DNA from 2 places in the Noviherbaspirillum sp. genome. Region 1 is predicted to be linked to the other one. Evidence: predicted binding sites of a transcription regulator. Region 1 holds the regulator's gene; the other holds the start of a gene.
What was found. Region 1 encodes HrcA, which represses chaperone genes, less so after heat shock. Its sites were predicted from a motif close to TTAGCACTCNNNNNNNNNGAGTGCTAA; they were not measured.
Positions count from the first base shown of each region.

Region 2: the regulator HrcA is predicted to act here: its motif matches at 5,781-5,807, upstream of rpoH (RNA polymerase sigma factor RpoH).

Region 1 is NZ_DAIUCO010000020.1:24,964-35,173, forward strand. Features, by position in the region: gene dnaK (molecular chaperone DnaK) at 1-1,854, opposite strand, end outside; gene grpE (nucleotide exchange factor GrpE) at 1,949-2,515, opposite strand; gene hemH (ferrochelatase) at 3,013-4,119, opposite strand; gene recN (DNA repair protein RecN) at 4,165-5,811, opposite strand; gene V7080_RS04170 (NAD kinase) at 5,884-6,798, opposite strand; gene V7080_RS04175 (HAD family hydrolase) at 6,867-7,598, shown strand; gene hrcA (heat-inducible transcriptional repressor HrcA) at 7,603-8,622, shown strand; gene fur (ferric iron uptake transcriptional regulator) at 8,662-9,093, opposite strand; gene V7080_RS04190 (outer membrane protein assembly factor BamE) at 9,170-9,760, shown strand; gene dapB (4-hydroxy-tetrahydrodipicolinate reductase) at 9,765-10,210, shown strand, end outside.
Region 2 is NZ_DAIUCO010000017.1:27,003-37,212, reverse strand. Features, by position in the region: gene V7080_RS03660 (M16 family metallopeptidase) at 1-1,292, opposite strand, end outside; gene V7080_RS03655 (M16 family metallopeptidase) at 1,348-2,721, opposite strand; gene ftsY (signal recognition particle-docking protein FtsY) at 2,809-4,038, shown strand; gene V7080_RS03645 (cell division ATP-binding protein FtsE) at 4,044-4,727, shown strand; gene V7080_RS03640 (cell division protein FtsX) at 4,724-5,650, shown strand; gene rpoH (RNA polymerase sigma factor RpoH) at 5,872-6,771, shown strand; gene V7080_RS03630 (SCO family protein) at 6,854-7,450, opposite strand; gene cyoE (heme o synthase) at 7,454-8,338, opposite strand; gene V7080_RS03620 (COX15/CtaA family protein) at 8,346-9,458, opposite strand; gene V7080_RS03615 (SCO family protein) at 9,466-10,056, opposite strand; gene V7080_RS03610 (SURF1 family protein) at 10,043-10,210, opposite strand, start outside.

The sequences.
Region 1 (10,210 bases):
CGCCGCACCGGCAGCGCCTGCCTGCTGGGCCTGCATATCGGCGTACATCTTTTCACCGAGCTTCTGTGCCGCGGTGGAGAGTGCTGCGACTTTTCCGTCGATGGCATCCTTGTCGTTGCCTTTGAGGGCTTCTTCAAGTTCCTTGATGGCTGCTTCGATCTTTTCCTTCTCGCCGCCTTCCAGCTTGTCGCCGTATTCGGTCAGGGACTTCTTGGTCGAGTGCACCAGTGCATCGCCCTGGTTGCGCGCGTCGGCCAGTTCCTTCAGCTTCCGGTCCTCGTCCGCATACAGCTCCGCGTCCTTCACCATCTTCTGGATCTCTTCCTCGCTCAAGCCGGAATTGGCCTTGATGGTGATCTTGTTTTCCTTGCCGGTGGCCTTGTCTTTCGCGCCAACATGCAGGATGCCGTTGGCGTCGATATCGAAGGTCACTTCGATCTGCGGCGTACCGCGCGGCGATGGCGGGATGCCTTCGAGATTGAACTCGCCCAGCAGCTTGTTGCCGGTAGCAATCTCGCGCTCACCCTGGTAGACCTTGATCGTCACCGCCGGCTGGTTGTCGTCGGCGGTCGAGAACACCTGGCTAAACTTGGTCGGAATCGTGGTGTTCTTCTGGATCATCTTAGTCATGACGCCGCCCAGTGTTTCGATGCCCAGGGACAGCGGTGTCACGTCCAGCAGCAGCAGGTCCTTGCGGTCGCCCGACAGAACCGAACCCTGAATTGCCGCACCGACGGCAACGGCTTCATCCGGATTCACATCCTTGCGCGGATCCTTGCCGAAAAATTCCTTCACCTTTTCCTGCACCTTCGGCATACGGGTCATGCCGCCGACCAGGATGACGTCCTGGATGTCGGAAACCTTGACGCCGGCATCCTTGATGGCAGTACGGCACGGCTCGATGGTACGTGCGATCAGCTCCTCGACCAGCGACTCCAGCTTGGCGCGGGTAACCTTCATGGTGAGGTGGACCGGCGCGCCGTTGGCCATCGCGATATACGGCTCGTTGATCTCGGTTTGCTGCGACGACGACAGTTCGATCTTCGCGCGCTCGGCCGATGCCTTGATACGCTGCAGTGCGATCGCGTCCTTCGACAGGTCGAGGCCGTTGATCTTCTTGAACTCGTCGATGATGTAATCGATGATGCGCTGGTCGAAGTCTTCGCCGCCGAGGAAGGTGTCACCGTTGGTGGACAGCACTTCGAACTGCATTTCGCCGTCGACGTCCGCGATCTCGATGATCGAGATGTCGAAGGTGCCGCCGCCAAGGTCATACACGGCGATCTTGCGGTCGCCCTTGCCGCTCTTGTCGAGGCCGAATGCCAGCGCAGCCGCGGTCGGCTCGTTGATGATGCGCTTGACATCCAGGCCGGCGATGCGGCCGGCATCCTTGGTCGCCTGGCGCTGTGCGTCGTTGAAGTATGCCGGTACGGTGATCACGGCTTCGGTGACTTCTTCGCCGAGATAATCTTCGGCGGTCTTTTTCATCTTGCGCAAAGTTTCGGCGGATACCTGCTGCGCCGCGAGTTTCTTGTCGCGGACCTGCACCCAGGCGTCGCCGTTGTCGGCCTTGACGATCTGGTAGGGCATCAGGCTGATGTCCTTCTGGACTTCCTTTTCCGCAAATTTGCGGCCGATCAGTCGCTTGACTGCGTAGAGAGTGTTCTTGGGATTAGTAACGGCCTGGCGCTTCGCAGGTGCGCCAACGAGAATTTCACCGTCTTCCTGATACGCGACGACGGAAGGCGTCGTGCGGGAGCCTTCGGAGTTCTCGATGACCTTCGGCTGGCCGCCTTCCATGATCGCCACGCAGGAATTGGTCGTACCCAAATCGATGCCTATGATCTTGCCCATAATTTGTTCCTTTAATGAAAAACTATCGTTCTGTTAATTGAATGTGTGGAGCACGGTTTGTTTTTTCAAGCTTGTCCGGTCCAGCGAATCTTTTTTATTGCGCGACGGTAACCAAGGCGGGCCGCAGCAGGCGGTCGGCGATCATGTATCCCTTTTGCAATACGCTGACGATGGTGTTGGCTTCCTGATCGGCGGGGACCATCGAAATCGCCTGGTGCTTCATCGGGTCGAGTTTCTCGCCTGGCTGGGGATTGATTTCCATGAGGCGGTTGCGCTCGAAGGCCGAGGAAAGCTGTTTCAGCGTCATTTCTACGCCTTCTTTCAGCGAGTCGACCGATGGTGTATCCAGCTTCAGCGCCATTTCAAGGCTGTCCTTCACCGGAACCAGCAATTCCGCGAAGTTTTCGATCGCAAATTTGTGTGCCTTTGCAATGTCGTCCTGCGCCCGGCGACGGATATTCTCCGCATCGGCCTTGGCACGCAGGAACGCATCCTGCATCTCGGAGGCTTTTGCCTCGGCCATGATCAGCCTTTGTTCAAGCCCGGGATCCACAGCCGTAGCTGTCTGACCATCAGGTACAGGCCCCGGATTTTCTGCCACTCCGTTAGGGATGTCATGCATCCGGTCCGTTTGGTCGTGCATTTTCTCTTGGTCTTGCATCACAAAAAAACCTCCAACAATCAATGACTTAACCTCAACACACCTGCTAAATGGGGTTATGCCATATTTTTTCAAGGGGAATTACGCAGGATTTTGGTGATTCTGGGCACCGTGCCTGCAGCAACATTGAGTATTAGCAACGCCGGGGCAAATTTTCAGGCGCACAGTTATTTACTGTTACAGCCCTTACTGCCTGTGCACATCGTTCGCCGGCGGGAGTTATTAATATGGCCTCACCTGAATAGCGACATGAAACTTCCCGCCGCCATGAAACTGCCCATCATCTCCGCTTCCGTCGTTGCTTACAGCCTTCTTTCCGCCGCGTGGATCTGCCACCACGGCCTGGTGTACTTATTCACGCTAAGCTGACCTCCCAGGCTGTGTACGATAGGCCGCTGCGCGGTTCGGCGATTCACCTGCAGTGCGCGGCGTACTTCAATACGCGTGCGCTCCCCCGGTGCATCGCCAAACCGCTCGCAACGCCTGTCAAACAAGCCCTAGGTGACGGCGCCCATGCGCTGCGCCAGGTCGCGCGACAGCGCCGCCGCCCGGTTTTCCTGCTCCCGCGTGGCGGGCGTGACCATGCTCAGCCACCCGCCCATATGGGTTTCGGCGACATCGGCCAGCGCGCGGATCCAGCCGGGAGATTCGTTCAGACAGGGAATGTAGTGAAATTCCTTTCCGCCCGCCGCGAGGAAATCGTGCCTGGCCTCCATGGAGATCTCTTCCAGCGTCTCCAGGCAATCGCTGGTGAATCCCGGACACATGACATCGACCCGCTTGACGCCCTCCCTGGCAAGCTTCTGCAGGGTCGGCGCGGTATAGGGCTGCAGCCACTCGGCCTTGCCGAAGCGCGACTGGAACGTGACCATGTAGCGGTCGGCGCCCAGTCCGAGCCGTGCGGCCAGCAGGCGCGCGGTCTTATGGCATTCGCAGTGATACGGATCGCCGAGTTGCAGCGTCCGTTTCGGCACACCGTGGAAACTCATCACCAGCTTGTCCGGCTCGCCATGCATGTCCCAATACGCCTGCACGGAGGTCGCCAGGGCATCGATGTAGGCTTCCTGGTCATGGTAATGCTTGACGAAGCGCAGCTCCGGCAGGTTGCGCATGCGCGTCAGGTGGGCCGACACGGCATCGTTGATGGAGGCGGTCGTGGTGCCTGAATACTGCGGATAGGCCGGCACGACCAGGATGCGGTCGCAGCCTTCGGCCTTGAGTCGATCGATCGTATCGGCGATCGACGGGCTGCCGTAACGCATCGCATAGGCCACGCGGACGTCATGTCCCCGCTCGCCGAGATAGCCGCGCAGGAGCAAGGCCTGCTTTTCGGTATGCACCTTGAGCGGAGAGCCTTCCTTGGACCAGATCGACGCATACTTCTCCGCCGACTTGGACGACCTGAACGGGAGAATGATGCCGTTCAGGATGAACCACCAGGCGGCTTTCGGAATTTCCACCACCCGGGGATCGGACAGGAATTGCCTGAGGTAGCGGCGGACCGCAGGCGTGGTCGGGGCATCCGGCGTGCCGAGGTTGACGAAGAGCACCGCTGGCCGCGAAATCGTGCCATGGGCATACGACGGTTCTTTATTGAAACCCATTGATCGATACCTTTTTACCTGATCGGTTTGGGCCGGCCTTGGAACCTAGGAGGCCAGCAGTTCCCTGGCATGTTTGCGGGTGGTGGCCGTAATTTCAAGTCCCCCGAGCATACGGGCGACTTCCTCGATACGGGCTTTGGCATCCAGCGCTTCAATCTGCGATACGGTTTTGCCATCCGCGCTGGATTTGCTGACCTGGTAGTGCTGGTTCGCCTGGCTGGCAACTTGCGGCAAATGTGTCACGCACAACACCTGGCGGTCCTGGCCGAGGCGCTTCAGCAGGCGACCGACCACCTCTGCGACGCCGCCGCCGATACCGCTGTCCACCTCGTCGAAAATCAATGTCGGGATCGAGGTGGCGCTTGACGTAATCACGGAAATCGCAAGCGAGATGCGCGCCAGCTCTCCCCCCGACGCGACTTTTGCCAGCGGTCTGGGCGCGGTTCCGGCATGCGCGGCAACCATGAATTCCACCTGCTCCAGGCCATACGCGGCCGGCTCGCAACGATGTAGCGCAATCTCGAATCGCCCGCCTGCCATGCTGAGTTCCTGCATCGCGGCAGTGACCGAGGCGCCCAGCGATGCTGCCGCCTTCGCCCTTCCCTTCGACAGCGTTTCGGCGGCATCGAGATAGGCGGCTTTCAGCTTTTCCTCCTGCGCACGCATCGCATCGAGATCGCTCGCATCGGCCAATTGGCGAAGCTGCGCGGACAAGGTCGCCAATTCTGCGGGCAGGTCTTCCGGCGCGACACGGAACTTGCGCGCCGTCGAATGGATGGCGTCAAGCCGGGCTTCCACTTCGTGCAGACGGTCCGGGTCCAGCTCGACTCGCCCCAGGTAGTCGTTCAATGAATACACGGCTTCCTGCAATTGGATGGCCGCCGGCTCCAGCGCTTCCAGCACCGGTTTCAGCGCCGCATCGACGTCCGCAAGCTTGCTCAGTTTCTGGGTCAGGGCCGAAAGCTGGGACAACATCGGGTTGTCCGCTTCGGAAATGACGGTGAGCGCCTCCTGCGCGCCCTCGATCAGGCTCGCCGCGTTCGACAGCCGGCTATGCTCGTTGCCGATGTCCGTCCACTCGCCCGGCTTGACCGCCAGCTTCTCGAGTTCATTGACCTGCCATTCCAGCCGCTCCCGCTCAAGCAAAACGTTCCTGGCATTGATTTCGAAATCCTCGCGCTGCTTGGCCAGCGCGCGCCAGGTCTTGTAGGCGGCGGCCACCGCTTTGGTCTCGTTTTCCAGCCCGGCCTGGCTGTCCAGGAGTGTCCGCTGCGCATCGGTTTTCAGCAGCGACTGGTGCGCATGCTGGCCATGGATGTCCACCAGCATTTCACCCAGCTCGCGCAATTGCGCGGCGGTGGCGGCACTGCCATTGATATAGGCCTTGGACCGGCCGGCATTGTCGATGACGCGGCGGAGCAGCACTCCGCCCTCTTCATTGGTGAATTCATGCGCTTCGAGCCAGTCCTGTGCCTCCCTGCTGGGACCGAACTCTGCGCTGATGTCTGCACGGGCCGCACCTTCGCGGACGACGCTGGCGTCGCCGCGGCCGCCGAGCGCAAGGGCAAGCGCGTCGATAAGGATGGACTTGCCCGCGCCGGTCTCGCCGGTGAACACGGTGAAGCCTGGCGCGAATTCAAGTTCGATAGCGTCTACGATAACGAAATCGCGAATGGATAATGTGCGAAGCATGTTCAGTCAGTATGCGGGTCTGTGCGAGTCGGGCTGGAAGTCGACGAATGGCAGGCTGGAATGATGGGCCGGCTATTTTAACCGCCCCTCCGCCGATGGGTACTCATGCCAATGGAGTTTCTCGCGCAAGGTGTCGTAATAACTCCAGCCTTGGGGATGCAGAAAGGTAATGGTATGCGCCGAGCGCCTGATGACAATACGATCATGATGCTGCAGGCTGGCCAGCGACTGCATGTCGAAGTTGGCGGTAATATCCCGCCCCCCCATGATTTCCACCTCGATCGCGCTGGTGTCCGGCACGACGATCGGGCGGTTGGACAATGCATGCGGGGCGATCGGCACCAGCACGATGCCCGACAGACTCGGATGCAGCAACGGACCGCCGGCGGACAAGGCATATGCCGTGGAACCGGTCGGCGTGGCGACGATGAGGCCGTCGGAACGCTGGTTGTACATGAACCGCCCATCAACCTCCACTTTCAGTTCCGCCATGCCGGAACCGGCACCGCGGGATACGACCACGTCATTGAATGCGAGCGCCTTGAATATCTGTGCGCCATCCCGCATCACTGTCCCTTCAAGAAGGGTGCGGCTTTCCGACTCCAGTTTTCCGGATAGCATCTCCTCCAGGACGGAAATCATGCTGTCCTGAGATATATCGGTCATGAAACCGAGCCGCCCCTGGTTGATGCCGATGAGCGGTACGTCATAGCATGCCAACTGGCGCGCTATTCCCAGCATGGTCCCGTCACCGCCGACGACGATCGCCACATCGGCGTGCTGGCCGATTTCCGCGGGCGTCATGGCAACAAGGCCTTGCATGCCGACGTTGCGCGCGGTCTCGGCTTCAAAGACGACCGTGTAGCCGTTTTGTGTCAGAAACAGTGCAATATCGGAAAGCGCCTCGGCAATACCGGCCGCCATGTATTTGCCGACGATGGCGACGGTGCGAAATGAGGTATAAGAGGTAGGCTGGGGCAAGGGCATGCTGCAGATTAGACCATAATTTACTTGCCTGTTGCAGTCTCAACATTTGTACTGGATGAATTGTTCCCATGCGCATCAAAGCCGTACTCTTCGATCTTGACGATACCTTGTGGCCGATCATGCCCGTCATCCGGCGTGCCGAGGACGAGCTGTTCGCCTGGCTGCAAGCCCATGTGCCTGCGGTCGCCAGCCGGTTTACCGTCGATGGCCTGCGGGACCGGCGGCGCCGGCTTCTGGAGCAGAATCCCCATTACCGGCTTGATCTGGCGAAGCTGCGGCATGCGGGTTTGACGGAAGCCTTCCTTGCCGCCGGCGAAGATTGCGCCAAGGTCGATCTGGCGATGGCGGTTTTTTCAAAGGCCCGAAATGAGGTCACCCCGTTTGACGACGTGGTACCTGTGCTTGAAAAATTGCGGGGACGTTTTTCCCTGGGTTCGGTATCGAACGGGGTGGCGGACCTGGAGGTGATCGGCTTGGCGAGATACTTCCAGGCATCCATCGCGGCTCACAGTTTCGGCGCGGCGAAACCTGAAGCGGCGATCTTTCAGGCCGCCTGCGACGCGCTCTGCGTTGCGCCTGAAGAAGCGGTTTATGTGGGAGACGATCCATTCCTCGATGTGGAAGGCGCCCATCGCGCCGGTCTGCATGCGGTATGGATGAACCGTGCAGGCCTCGAATCGGCGTTCAGACTCCCGGAACATATCCGCCCCGATGCAACTTTTACAACAATGCATGAACTGCATCAATGGCTCGATACCGCCGATACTATTGGCATGCAACACGGCAGCTCGCTAGAATAACGCCATGCAACTTGATAACCGTGCCCAAACTCTTCTCAAAGCTCTGGTCGAACGGTATATCGCCGACGGCCAGCCGGTTGGTTCGCGCGCCCTGTCGAAAATTTCCGGCCTCGAACTTTCGCCCGCGACCATCCGCAACATCATGGCCGACCTGGAAGAAATGGGCTTCGTCGCCAGTCCGCACACATCGGCCGGAAGGGTGCCCACCCCCCGAGGCTACCGCGTCTTCGTCGACACGCTGCTGACGGTCAAGCCGATCGACGCATCCAGCCTGGAATCGAAACTTCAGCTGCAGTTGCAAAAACATTCATCACAGAAAATCATCGCCAATGCGGCGCAGGTGCTGTCATCACTCTCACAGTTCGCCGGCGTCGTGATGACCCCGCGCCATGAGTCGATCTTCCAGCAGATCGAATTCCTGCGCCTGTCCGAAAAGCGCATTTTATTGGTCATCGTGGCACCCAACGGCGACGTCCAAAACCGCCTGCTGCTGACGAATGTCGATTACTCGCCATCGCAGCTGGTGCAGGCGGCGAACTATATCAATCAGCATTACGGCGGGCTGAGCTTCGATGACGTCCGCACCCGGCTGCAGAACGAACTGCGCCAATTGCGCGATGACATGACGGCGCTGATGCAGGCGGCGGTCGAGGCCGGCAGCGATGCGATGGCCAATACCGACGACGTCGTCATTTCCGGCGAACGGAACCTGTTGAGCGTCAGCGATCTGTCGGCCAACATGACGTCGCTGCGCAAGCTGTTTGAGATGTTCGAACAGAAAACCGGGCTGATGCAATTGCTGGACGTGTCCAGCAAGGCGACCGGCGTACAGATTTTCATCGGCGGCGAATCCCAATTGGTGCCCATGGACGACATGAGCGTGGTCACCGCGCCGTATGAAGTGAACGGCAAGATTGTCGGCACGCTTGGGGTCATCGGGCCGACACGGATGGCATACGAGCGGGTGATTCCGATCGTGGATATCACCGCGAAACTGCTGTCGAACGCGCTAAGTCACTCCTAGCTAAGTCAACGATCCGGGCAACCGGTCCTGCTTGTCCGGTCAGCGCGCGCGATGCGGGCAATCGGCCTTGTTGCAATGGCCGTACAGTGCCAGCGCATGTTCCGCGATGTTGAAGCCGCGCTCGATCGCGATCTTTTGCTGGCGCGCCTCGATTTCCTCGTCATAAAACTCTTCCACCCGCCCGCAGTCGAGGCAGACGAGATGATCGTGGTGGGAACCGGCGTTGAGTTCGAAGACAGCCTTGCCGGTTTCGAAATGATTGCGATGCAGCAGGCCGGCCTGCTCGAATTGCGTCAGCACGCGATAAACGGTTGCGAGGCCGACATCCATGTTCTCGTTCAACAAAATCTTGTAAACATCTTCGGCGCTCAAATGCCGCACCGGACTGTTCTGGAAAATGTCGAGAATTTTGAGCCGAGGCAGCGTTGCTTTCAGGCCGCTGGCTTTCAGCTCGGAAGGATTGTCGGGCATGGCGTTAGGTTGAATGAGATTATCTGCTTTATCATATAGCGTTTTAGCACACTTCCTCAACCGTTTAAATTTCACTATGCGAATGTCGCTCCTCCCCAGTGGACAACCATCGGCGCTTGCCACGCTGTGCCTGGCATTGGCCTGCCTTTCCGGTTGCGCATCGAAAAATCCCCTCATCGATGAGCCAGCCGCCACACCGGTCGCAAGCACTGCACCGCAGCGGAACGAGGCAACGCCGCCAGCAACCGCCACGGCGCCGGCGGCTTCCGCTACCGCTGCAAGCGCCCCCAACACTGGCGTGCAGGCCACCGGTCCGACCGGCGTGCGACGCTTTCTCGGCATCTTCGCCCCCTACCGGGTCGATGTTCAGCAAGGCAATTTTGTATCTCAGGAAATGGTGAACCAGCTCAAGGAAGGCATGACACGCGAGCAAGTGATCTTCGTGCTCGGCACGCCGCTGCTGACCGATGTCTTTCATGCGAACCGCTGGGACTATGTTTTCCGTCTCCAGAAACGGAACGGCGCAGTCATTTCCAGCCGAGTCACCGTGTTTTTCGACAATAACCGGCTGTCCCGGATTGACGGCGGCGCGCTGCCGACGGAGCAGGAATACCTGACCTTCATCGCCGAGGGTGCGCCCGGTGCGGCAGCCCCGACAGGGAAATAAGCCCATGAACACCTTGAAAATCGCGATTGCCGGCGCATCCGGCCGCATGGGCCGCATGCTGATCGAAACCGTACAGAACGCAGACGATGCCGTACTCGCCGGCGCTCTGGATGTGCCCGGATCGCCAGCAATTGGCGCCGACGCCGCCGCGTTTCTCGGCAAACCGTCAGGAATTGCCATCGAGTCGGCACTGGAGAAAGGCCTCGCAGGCGCCGAATTCCTGATTGACTTCACCCGGCCCGAAGGCACGCTCAAGCATCTCGAATATTGCGCGGCGCATGGCATCAAGATGATCATCGGCACCACCGGTTTCGACGAAGCAGGCAAGAAAGCGATTGCCGCGGCAGCCGAACGTACTGCGGTGGTATTCGCCCCGAACATGAGTGTGGGCGTCAACGTGACAATGAAACTGCTGGAAATGGCGGCGAAAAGTTTCTCGCATGGCTATGA
Region 2 (10,210 bases), on a different contig from region 1:
GTGACGAGCCGGTCGACGGCAATGTTCCGGTTGAACGCTGCCTTGATGTCAGCTGCCGTCACCTTGGCCACGTTTTCGGTCCAGGTATCGAGATAATTCAGTGGCAATCCGTAGAAACCGATGACGGCGATATTGTCGAGAATCTTGCGGTTATTATCGATGCGCAGCGGGAAGCCGCCGATCAGGTTGTCCTTCGCCGCTTTCAGCTCGCGTGCCGTCGGCCCCTCCTGCAGGAAGCGCGCGGCGGTGTCACGCACGACCTTCAATGCTTCGTCCGCCTGTTCCTTCTGGGTCTGCAGGCCGATCTGGAACGGCCCTTCCTGTGCCATCGGGCTGAAGTAGCTGTATACGCTGTACGACAAGCCGCGCTTTTCGCGCACCTCCTGCGTGAGGCGGGACACGAAGCCACCGCCGCCGAGCACATAGTTGCCGACCGTCAGCGCGAAGAAGTCCGGGTCGCCCCGCTTGATCGCCGGGATGCCGATCTGTATATGCGCCTGGGAAGCAGGGTGGGTAATCAGTTCCTCCTGTCCCTGTCCGGCGGGTACCGCAGGCAGTGCAGGCAGTGGCGCACCTTGCGGCAGGCGTACCGTCAACTGCTTCGCAATCGCCTCGGCGTCTGCACGCGAAATGTCGCCGATCATCGCAATTACTGCGCGGTTGGCCACATAGTGATTCCGGTGGAAGTTCAGCAGATCATCACGGGATATGGATTGGACCGATTCAACCGTTTCGTGTTTCGCATAGGGGTGGGTTCCGTACAACAGTCTCCAGAACGCCTTGCCGGCAATGGATTCCGGTTTGGTTTCATCTTCCTTGATCGCGGCGATGGTACGCGCCTTGTCGCGCGCAAGCAGCTCTTCCGGAAAACTCGGATGCGCAAGAAGACGTGACAGCACGGCGACCGATTTGTCGCGCTCCATTGTGGACGACAGGGTCCGCAATGAGACGCCGGCCCGGTCATTTCCCGCACCGCCGCCGCGTTGGGCGGCCGTGTCGGCCAGGGTGTCGGAAATCTGCGCCTCGGTCAGCGCCGGTTCGCTCTGGGGCGCATCAGAGGCGCGTACGCCGCGTGCGAGCATCGCATTGGTCAGCGAAGCGATGCCGGCTTTATCGGCGGGATCGCGGCGTGAGCCGGCGTCGAATTCGACACTGATGTCGAGAACGGGAATCGAGTTGTTCTCGACGAAGAGCACGCGCGCGCCATTGTCGAGTGTCCAGGATTGGATCTTCAAGGCAGCGTGCGCATTCAGTGCGACGCACATCACCAAGGCAAAAACAAATTTTTTCATGGTCATATTTCATTGAAGCCGGCGCTTGCGGCATATGCGCAGGCGCCAGGCAATGCTAGTGGCGCAGCGGTGGAGGTGCCGGTTTCTTTTCCGACAGCGGCAGTGGATACAGCGTGCCGACCGTCAGGCTTTCATCACCAAAATATTTCTGGGCAACCGCCTGGACCTGCGCCGACGTGACGGTTTTGAGTTTCTCGATGATGCGGTCGATATCCTTATGGGAAAGGCCGCTCATTTCCATGACGCCGATCTCCATCGCCTGTCCGAACACCGAATCGCGCTTATAAATTTGTCCGGCGATGAGCTGTGTCTTTACCCGCGTCAGCTCTTCTTCCGATACGCCTTCCTTGGCGATCCGTTCGACCTCCGCCCGCAGCATCTTTTCAAGCTGTTCGGTGGTGGTGCCCTGTGCCGGCGTGCCGTCCAGAAGGAACAAGACGGGACCACGCGCGATGTTGGAATAGCCGGCGCCCGCCGAATTGGCAACCCGATCGGTGCGCACCAGCTTTGCATTCAGCCGGGCATTGTCGTAACCGTCCAGCACGGCCGCCAGGACGTCAAGGGCATACACGTCCTGATCCTTTTCCACGTCGCGGAGCGTGGGCACCTTGAATGCCATCACCACGTACGGATTCTCGGCCGGCGCCCTGACGGTGATCCGCTTGATGCCGCGTTGCGGCGGCTCGATTTGCGGCTTGCGCAGCGGCAGCACTTCCTTGGGATACCTGCCGTAGTACTTTTCCGCCAGCGCAAGAACCTTTTTTGCATCCACGTCGCCGGCAACGACCAGCGTGGCATTGTTCGGTGCATACCAGCGCTGGTACCACGCCTTTGCGTCATCCACCGTCATGTTCTGAAGGTCGTTCATCCAGCCGATAATCGGATTGTGGTAGGGATGCGCGGTGAAAGCGGTCGCATTCAGTGCTTCATACAGCAAGGGAATCGGCTGGTCTTCGGTGCGCCAGCGCCGCTCTTCCATTACCACGCGAACTTCCCTGCCGAACTCGTCCTTGTCGAAGATGAGGTTGGACATGCGGTCCGATTCCAGCGCCATTACCTGTTCCAGCCTCGACTTTTCGATCTGCTGGAAATAGGCGGTGTAATCCTTGCTCGTGAAGGCGTTCTCACGGCCGCCGAGCGCGGCGACACGCTGGCTGAACTCCCCCGGCTTCAGGGTCTTGGTACCTTTGAACATCATGTGTTCGAGGACGTGGGCGACACCGGTGGTTCCGCTCTGTTCGTCCATCGATCCGACCTTGTACCAGACCATGTGCGCAACCGTGGGTGCGCGGTTGTCTTCCTTGACGATAACTTTCATGCCGTTCTTCAGCATGAATTCCTTTGCAGGCTGGGCCTGCGCGGCGAGAGACTGCAGTGGGGCGACAAGCAGCACCCAGGCCGACATGATTGCAGCGATCCGGATTTTCATAGGCAACGCTCTGTTAGAATGTCGCGATTGTATCTTCTTTCCGAGCAGAGGCTGAACGGCCTCCCACCGCACTTCTTTCAATTCCCGATGTTTAGTTTCTTCAAGAAAAAATCCAAAGACACGCCCGTTTCCGACGAGAAATTGGAAGAGATCGTGCCGACCCAGGAAGCGACGCCTATTGTCGAGGATAAGGAAAATCCGTCTCCGGCAGAACAGAAGTCATCATGGTTTGACCGCATCAGGGGAGATACGCCGGCAGGGGCCGCACCGAAGAAGCCGGTCGAGCCGCCGCCGGTGAAGCAGAAGGCTGCCGTGCCGGCGCGCCTGGCCTCTGCGCCGGCCGATGTGCCAGCGGAAGTGTCAGATCCAATTCATGAGGAAGGTGAAATCGTTCCCGCACCTGCACCGTCCCAGGAACAGCGGCAGTCGTGGCTCAATCGGCTGAAGACCGGATTATCGAAGACTTCGACCAATCTGACCACGCTGTTTGTCGGCGCAAAGATCGATGACGATTTGTACGACGAACTGGAATCGGCATTGCTGGTTTCGGATGCCGGTGTCGAAGCCACCCGATATCTGCTCGACGCCCTCAAGAAGAAGGTCAAGGAAGGCAAGCTCACCGAAGCGGCCCAAGTCAAGGCGGCTCTGCGCGGCTTGCTGGTCGACATGCTCAGGCCGTTGCAGAAGCCTATGGTGCTTGGCCTGCATCAACCGCTGGTGATGATGATTGCCGGCGTCAACGGGGCCGGAAAGACGACCACGATAGGCAAGCTTGCCAAGCACTTGCAGGCGCACGAACAGTCTGTCCTGCTGGCGGCAGGCGATACCTTCCGCGCGGCCGCCAGGGAACAGCTGACAATCTGGGGCGAGCGCAATAACGTTGTGGTCATCGCACAGGAGTCCGGAGACCCGGCCGCCGTTGCTTACGACGCGGTGCAGTCGGCGAAAGCGCGCCGGATCAATGTCGTGATGGTAGATACGGCGGGTCGCCTGCCAACGCAACTGCACCTGATGGAAGAGCTGAAGAAGGTACAGCGCGTCATTGGCAAAGGCATGGAAGGCGCACCGCATGAGGTCCTGCTCGTTATCGATGGCAATACCGGGCAGAACGCCCTTGCACAGGTAAAAGCCTTCGACGATGCGCTCAAACTGACCGGACTGATCGTCACCAAACTGGACGGCACCGCGAAAGGCGGCGTGCTTGCGGCCATTGCGAAGACGCGGCCGGTGCCGGTGTACTTTATCGGTGTCGGCGAGAAGATCGAGGACTTGCAGCCGTTCGATGCCGAGGAGTTCGTCGACGCCTTGCTGAGCTGATTTCAATGATTGAATTCAAGCAGGTATCCAAACGCTATGGCGGCAATGCAATGGCATTGTCGGACATTACCCTGTCGATCCCGACCGGCGAACTGGCGTTTCTCTCCGGACCGTCCGGCGCGGGAAAATCCACCCTGCTCAAAATGATACCCGCCATCGAACGACCGACTTCGGGCACCGTCACTGTCTACGGGCAGGATGTCGGCGCCTTGCAAGCCGCCGGGCTACCCTATTTGCGGCGAAAAATCGGCTTGATCTTTCAGCAGCAACGGCTGTTGTTTGACCGCAGCGTCCTGTCGAACGTCATGCTGCCGCTATTGGTGACGGGTTCAACGAAAGCCGAAGCGGAGCGACGTGCCCGCGCTGCGCTCGACAAGGTGGGACTTCCCGAAAAAGCGGCGAGCAATCCGCAAACCTTGTCCGGCGGCGAACAGCAGCGGGTGGCCATTGCCCGGGCGATCGTCAATCGCCCGCAAATCATCCTTGCCGACGAACCGACAGCCAACCTTGATCGCGCAAGCGCCGATCTCGTCCTCGACGCACTGAAAGCCTTTCACGGCGCCGGTGTGACATGCCTGATTTCGACCCATGACGAGCACATCCTTGCAAGTGCGACACGGATCATCAGGTTGCATCAAGGCCGCCTGGTCCCGGGTGCCGGTACGGAATTCCTGCGAGGCGCAGCATGAGCGCCTGGATCCGTCAGCACCTGGCGGCTATTGCGGATGCAATCAGGCAATTTGCCCATGCGCCGGGAAGCTTCGCCATGAATGTCCTCGTCATAGCGATCGCCCTTTCCCTTCCTTTCGCCGGGCTGACCCTGTTGGAAAATGTGCGTCCTGTCAGCGAGCAACTGGCAGTGGAACCCGAGATCAGTATATTCATGGGCGTCGACACACCCCGTGAGCGATCCAGGGCACTGGCCGCCGATATACAGCGCGTGCTGCAGAAGACCGGCAATACGGGCAGGCTTGAATTCATTCCACGTGAACATGCGCTCAGCGCACTGAAGAGCCGCACCGGATTGTCCGACGCCCTTACCACCCTGGGCGAGAATCCTCTGCCGGACGGATATGTATTGAAGCTTGCCGGATTCCAGTCGGCGGACGATGCGCGAAAAATTGATGCCATCGCCGTGCAATTAAAAGCGCTACCCGGTGTCGAATATGTGCAGGTCGACTCGGCCTGGGTGAAGCGGCTGGCGGCGCTCATGCAGGTATTGCGCCTAGGCTTGTTTTTCCTTGCGGCGACACTGGCGGTGGTGGTGGTTGCAGTCGTCTTCAATACAGTCCGACTCCAGGTGTTGACCCAACGTGAAGAGATCGAAGTTTGCCGGTTGTTCGGTGCGACGGATAGCCATATCTCCAGGCCGTTTTACTACACAGGCGCGCTGCTCGGTTTGCTGGCTGGGGTTACGGCGCTTCTCGCGGTGGGAACTGCGCTTCGCCCGCTGAATGGCGCAATCGCGGAATTTGCCCGTTTGTATGCATCCGAATTTCAGCTTTCGTCTCTGCATGGGCCGATCGTTGTTCTTTTATTGGCGGGCAGCTCCGGTCTCGGGCTTTTCGGTGCCCTGCTTTCAGTGCGGCGGCATCTTTCCCGCTTGGCCTGATTTTTAAAATACCGTCCGGACACTTGATTTCACACAACTTCGTCATTGTGATTTTCAATACAGTTAGCGTTAGCAATCAATTACGCTTCTGCAATAGCAATTAACCTATCCATCCCTTTAAAATCCCTCATTAGCACTCTGTTTCCTAGAGTGCTAATATAACGACTGATCTGACTGACCGGTCTTTTGGCCGGGAATTTGTTGGGGAAGAAGGAGAAAAAATGACTACACCATCTGCACAATCCGGACTAGTTCCCTTTGGAAATCAGGCACTTTCGCTTGGATTTTCGGGCAGCTTGGGCAACATTGAAGCGTATATCTCCGCCGTAAACCGGCTTCCGATGCTTTCGCAGGAAGAAGAAATATCGCTCGCCCGCCGTCTTCGGGACAACAATGATCTGGCAGCTGCGCAGAAGCTGGTTTTATCCCATTTACGCCTGGTGGTGTCGATTGCACGCGGTTATCTCGGTTACGGATTGCCGCATGCCGACTTGATTCAGGAAGGTAATATCGGGCTGATGAAAGCAGTCAAGCGGTTCGACCCTGATCAGGGTGTGCGCCTGGTCTCGTATGCGATGCACTGGATCAAGGCTGAAATGCACGAGTACATCCTGAAGAACTGGCGGCTCGTCAAGGTGGCCACCACCAAGGCCCAGCGCAAATTGTTTTTCAACCTGCGCAGCCACAAGGAAGGGCTGGACGCCATGACGCCGGCGCAAGTCGAGGATCTTGCCAGGACGTTGAACGTCAAGCGTGAAGAAGTGATTGAAATGGAAACCCGCATGTCGGGCCGCGATATTGCGCTTGAGGCGCCGACCGACGACGAAGACGACAAGTTTGCACCGATTGCTTACCTGTCCTCCGATGCCAATGAGCCGACCAAGGCGTTGGAAGCGCAGCAGTATGACCGGCTCCAGTCGGAAGGCCTGGAGACTGCGCTGGGGAAGCTGGATCCCCGCTCCCGTCGCATCGTGGAGGCACGCTGGTTATCGAACGACGACGGTTCCGGCGCAACGCTGCATGAGTTGGCCGATGAGTTCGGCGTGTCTGCCGAGCGAATTCGCCAGATCGAAAGTGCCGCGCTGAAGAAAATGAAAGGCGCATTGGCCGAGTACGCCTGATGCCTAGCATCGTTGAAGTAGCACCAAACAAAAAGCGCTCGATATCGAGCGCTTTTTGTTTGGTGCCACGTAATTGCCTTTGTCAGGACAGCAGCATCTTCAAATCATGCACGATCGGTTCCGTACCCTGTCCGTGCCGGATGAAAAGCCGAATACGCCCCTGCGGATCAAATACATAGCTTCCCGCGGTGTGATCCACCGAATAGCTGCCGGGAGTCTTGCCAGGCACCTTTTGATAGAAGACCTTGAATTCCTTGGCCACCGCATCCGTTGCCGCTTTATCACCCACCAGTCCCAGGAAGCGCGAATCGAACGCAGGCACATACTGGGCTAAAAGCTGCTGTGTGTCGCGTTCCGGATCGACTGTGATGAACAATACCTGAACCTTGTCGGCCAACGGCCCGAGCTCTTTCATGACGCCGGCCATCTCCGACATCGTCGTCGGACAGACGTCCGGGCATTGGGTAAATCCAAAAAAAACCACTACTGCCTTGCCCTTGAAGTCGGCAAGGGTACGGGTCTTGCCGGTATGGTCGGTCAGCGTAAAGCCGCGGGCATAGTCAAGACCGGTGATGTCGGTGTTCTTGAACACCTGTTCTGGTTGACGGTTGCATCCGGCCAGTACAAACAGGGCGAACAGCGCAAGAACAAACGACCGGATGAAGGATGGAGAGTGCATGCCTTAAAACTTCAGATAGTGATCGGCCAGCAGGGCAACGAAAAGCAACGACAGATAGACGATTGAATACGTAAATGTCTGACGCGCCAGCAGATCGGTGTAATGACGATATATCCGCCATGCATACCAGAGGAAAATTGCACCCAGAATCGAGGCGCTCGCGAGATAGATCAGCCCACTCATCTTCACCGCGTAAGGCAACATGGTCGTGGCCACCAGCGCGATCGTGTATAGCAGGATATGGAATTGGGTGAACTTGAGGCCGTGAGTGATGGGCAGCATCGGCAATCCGGACCTTGCGTAATCGTCACGGCGATAAAGAGCCAGTGCCCAGAAATGCGGTGGCGTCCACACGAAAATGATCAGGACCAGTATCCATGCTTGCATAGGGACGTCATTGGCAATCGCCGCCCAACCCAATGCCGGCGGCATGGCACCGGACAAGCCGCCGATGACGATGTTTTGCGGTGTCGCCGGCTTCAGAATCATCGTATAAATGACAGCGTAACCGACGAAGGTGGCAAAGGTCAGCCACATGGTGAGCGGGTTCACGAAGTTATAGAGAACCCACATGCCGATGCCGCCGATCACGCCGGAAAAGACCAGGGTTTGCGACACGGTCAATTCGCCCGTGGCCATCGGACGGCGGGCAGTACGGGCCATGCGCGAGTCGATTTCACGTTCCACCAGGCAATTGACGGCAAAAGCGGCTCCCGCAAGAAGCCAGATGCCGATTGTCGCCGCTATGACTGTTTTCCAGTCTGGCAGAGTGGGCGTTGCGAGAAACATGCCGATCACTGCGCAAAACACGGCCAGCTGCGTCACGCGCGGCTTGGTCAATGCCCAGTATTGCGCAAGGCGGTTAGGGGAAGCGGTCAAGGTAGTCAATTGGATCTCAGGCGGCGGACAGGCGAGTGGTGGCGTGATGTGCAGCGGTCGCTGTCGGAATTCGAGCCTTGTAGTTTAACATGGTCAGTAGCAGCACGAGCAGCGCCGCGCCGCCGTTGTGTGCCACTGCCAGAGCGAGCGGCCACTGCAGGAAAATTGTCGTCAGCCCGGTCAGAAGCTGAATTGTCATTACGACCAGTATCCATAGCCCGGTTTTCCGGAGGCCGTCGATTCGCATCGCTTTATGTGCCAGCCATGCCAGGAACGCGATCACGACAAAGGCAAAGCTGCGATGCACCCAATGGATGGCGGTCAGCGCGGGAAACGGAAGGTACTCGCCGTCTGCGGTTTTACCCAGGTGACGCCATAGGGTGAAGCCATTGGCGAAATCCATCTGCGGCAGTAACTGTCCGTGGCAAAGAGGAAAATCCATGCACGCCAGCGCGGCATAGTTGGTACTGACCCACCCTCCCAAAGCGATCTGCACGCTCAACAGCAGCATCGCAATCACTGCAGGCATCCGCATGCTCACGGCATTTTGCGCGATCGGTGCGTGCCGGCTCTGACTGGCCGCCATCCAGGTCAGCATTCCCAGGAGGCCCATGCCAAGCACCAAGTGGATCGTCACGATGACGGGCTGCAGCTTCAGTGTCACTGTCCAGGCACCGAACGCGCCCTGAACGCAGACGAACAGCAGCAACAGCGTTGGAAACCAGGGCGAAAATCGTTCATCCGTTCGTTTGGATTTCGTCCAGCGCAGCCAGGCAATCGTCATGATTGCGAGAATGAGCACTCCGACACCCATTGCGAGATAGCGATGGATCATTTCGATCCATGCCTTCATCACCGTTACAGGGCCGTCAGGCATGGCTGCTTCGGCGGCACGGATCTGGTCGAGTGCCTGCAGGGGATTGGCATGGCCATAACAACCGGGCCAGTCGGGGCATCCGAGCCCGGAGTCTGTCAGGCGCGTGAATGCGCCGAACATGATCAGATCGAAGGTCAGGAACAGCGTGACCCAAATCAGCTTGCGATATTTGTTCCTGTCGCTGGACACCCAGACAACGGCAAGCGGCAGCATTGCCGCGAGAATACCCATGATTGCCAACTGGATCAGCATACCGGTGTCATCCTATGCGTGAGGCTTTAAGAAGTTTCGACAGGTCCTTTTTGACCTTATTGGGGTCTGCGTCCTTGGGAAACCGCATCATCAGGTTGCCCAGGGGATCGATCATGTACAGGTGATCGCTGATCGTCGTCCCGCCGTCGGTAGGCAGCCAATTCTTCAACGCTTCCGGCTTTGCGCGCAGCATGTGTGTGCCATCGTATTCACGCATCAGCATCGTATCCAGGGGATCGCCATCGGTCACCAACCATACCCGCTCGATCCGGTCCTTGTCTTTTCCCATTGCCAGCCGCAACTGGCGCATGTCGTGCAAGCGCTCCCGGCAAGGCGGCGCGCATTCGGCATCGGCAACCTGCAACATGATCCACTTTCCGTTATAGGCATTCAGTTCGAGCGGCTTGCCGTCGAGTCCCGTGGTATTCAACGGCGGCATCGGGTGCGCGCGCGGATCGATCAGTGTGCCGTAATTGGTGCGTCCCTGCGGCTTGATGACGTAATAGGTCAGGTAGGACGCGATCATCGGGGCCGCGCAGATAAGAATGACTGCGAACAGCTTCCATCTTCCGGATTTTTGTTGCTTAGTGTTTTCCACGTCGGAGTCCTGTTACTACATAAAAGAGAAATGCGGTCGCTGCCAGCGCATACCATTGGAAAGCGTATCCACGGTGCTTGTCGACGCCCGTCGACGGCCTGAGCCATTCACGCACGAGGCCGTCCCGTGTGTCGCTGGTTTGCTCCAGCACAAA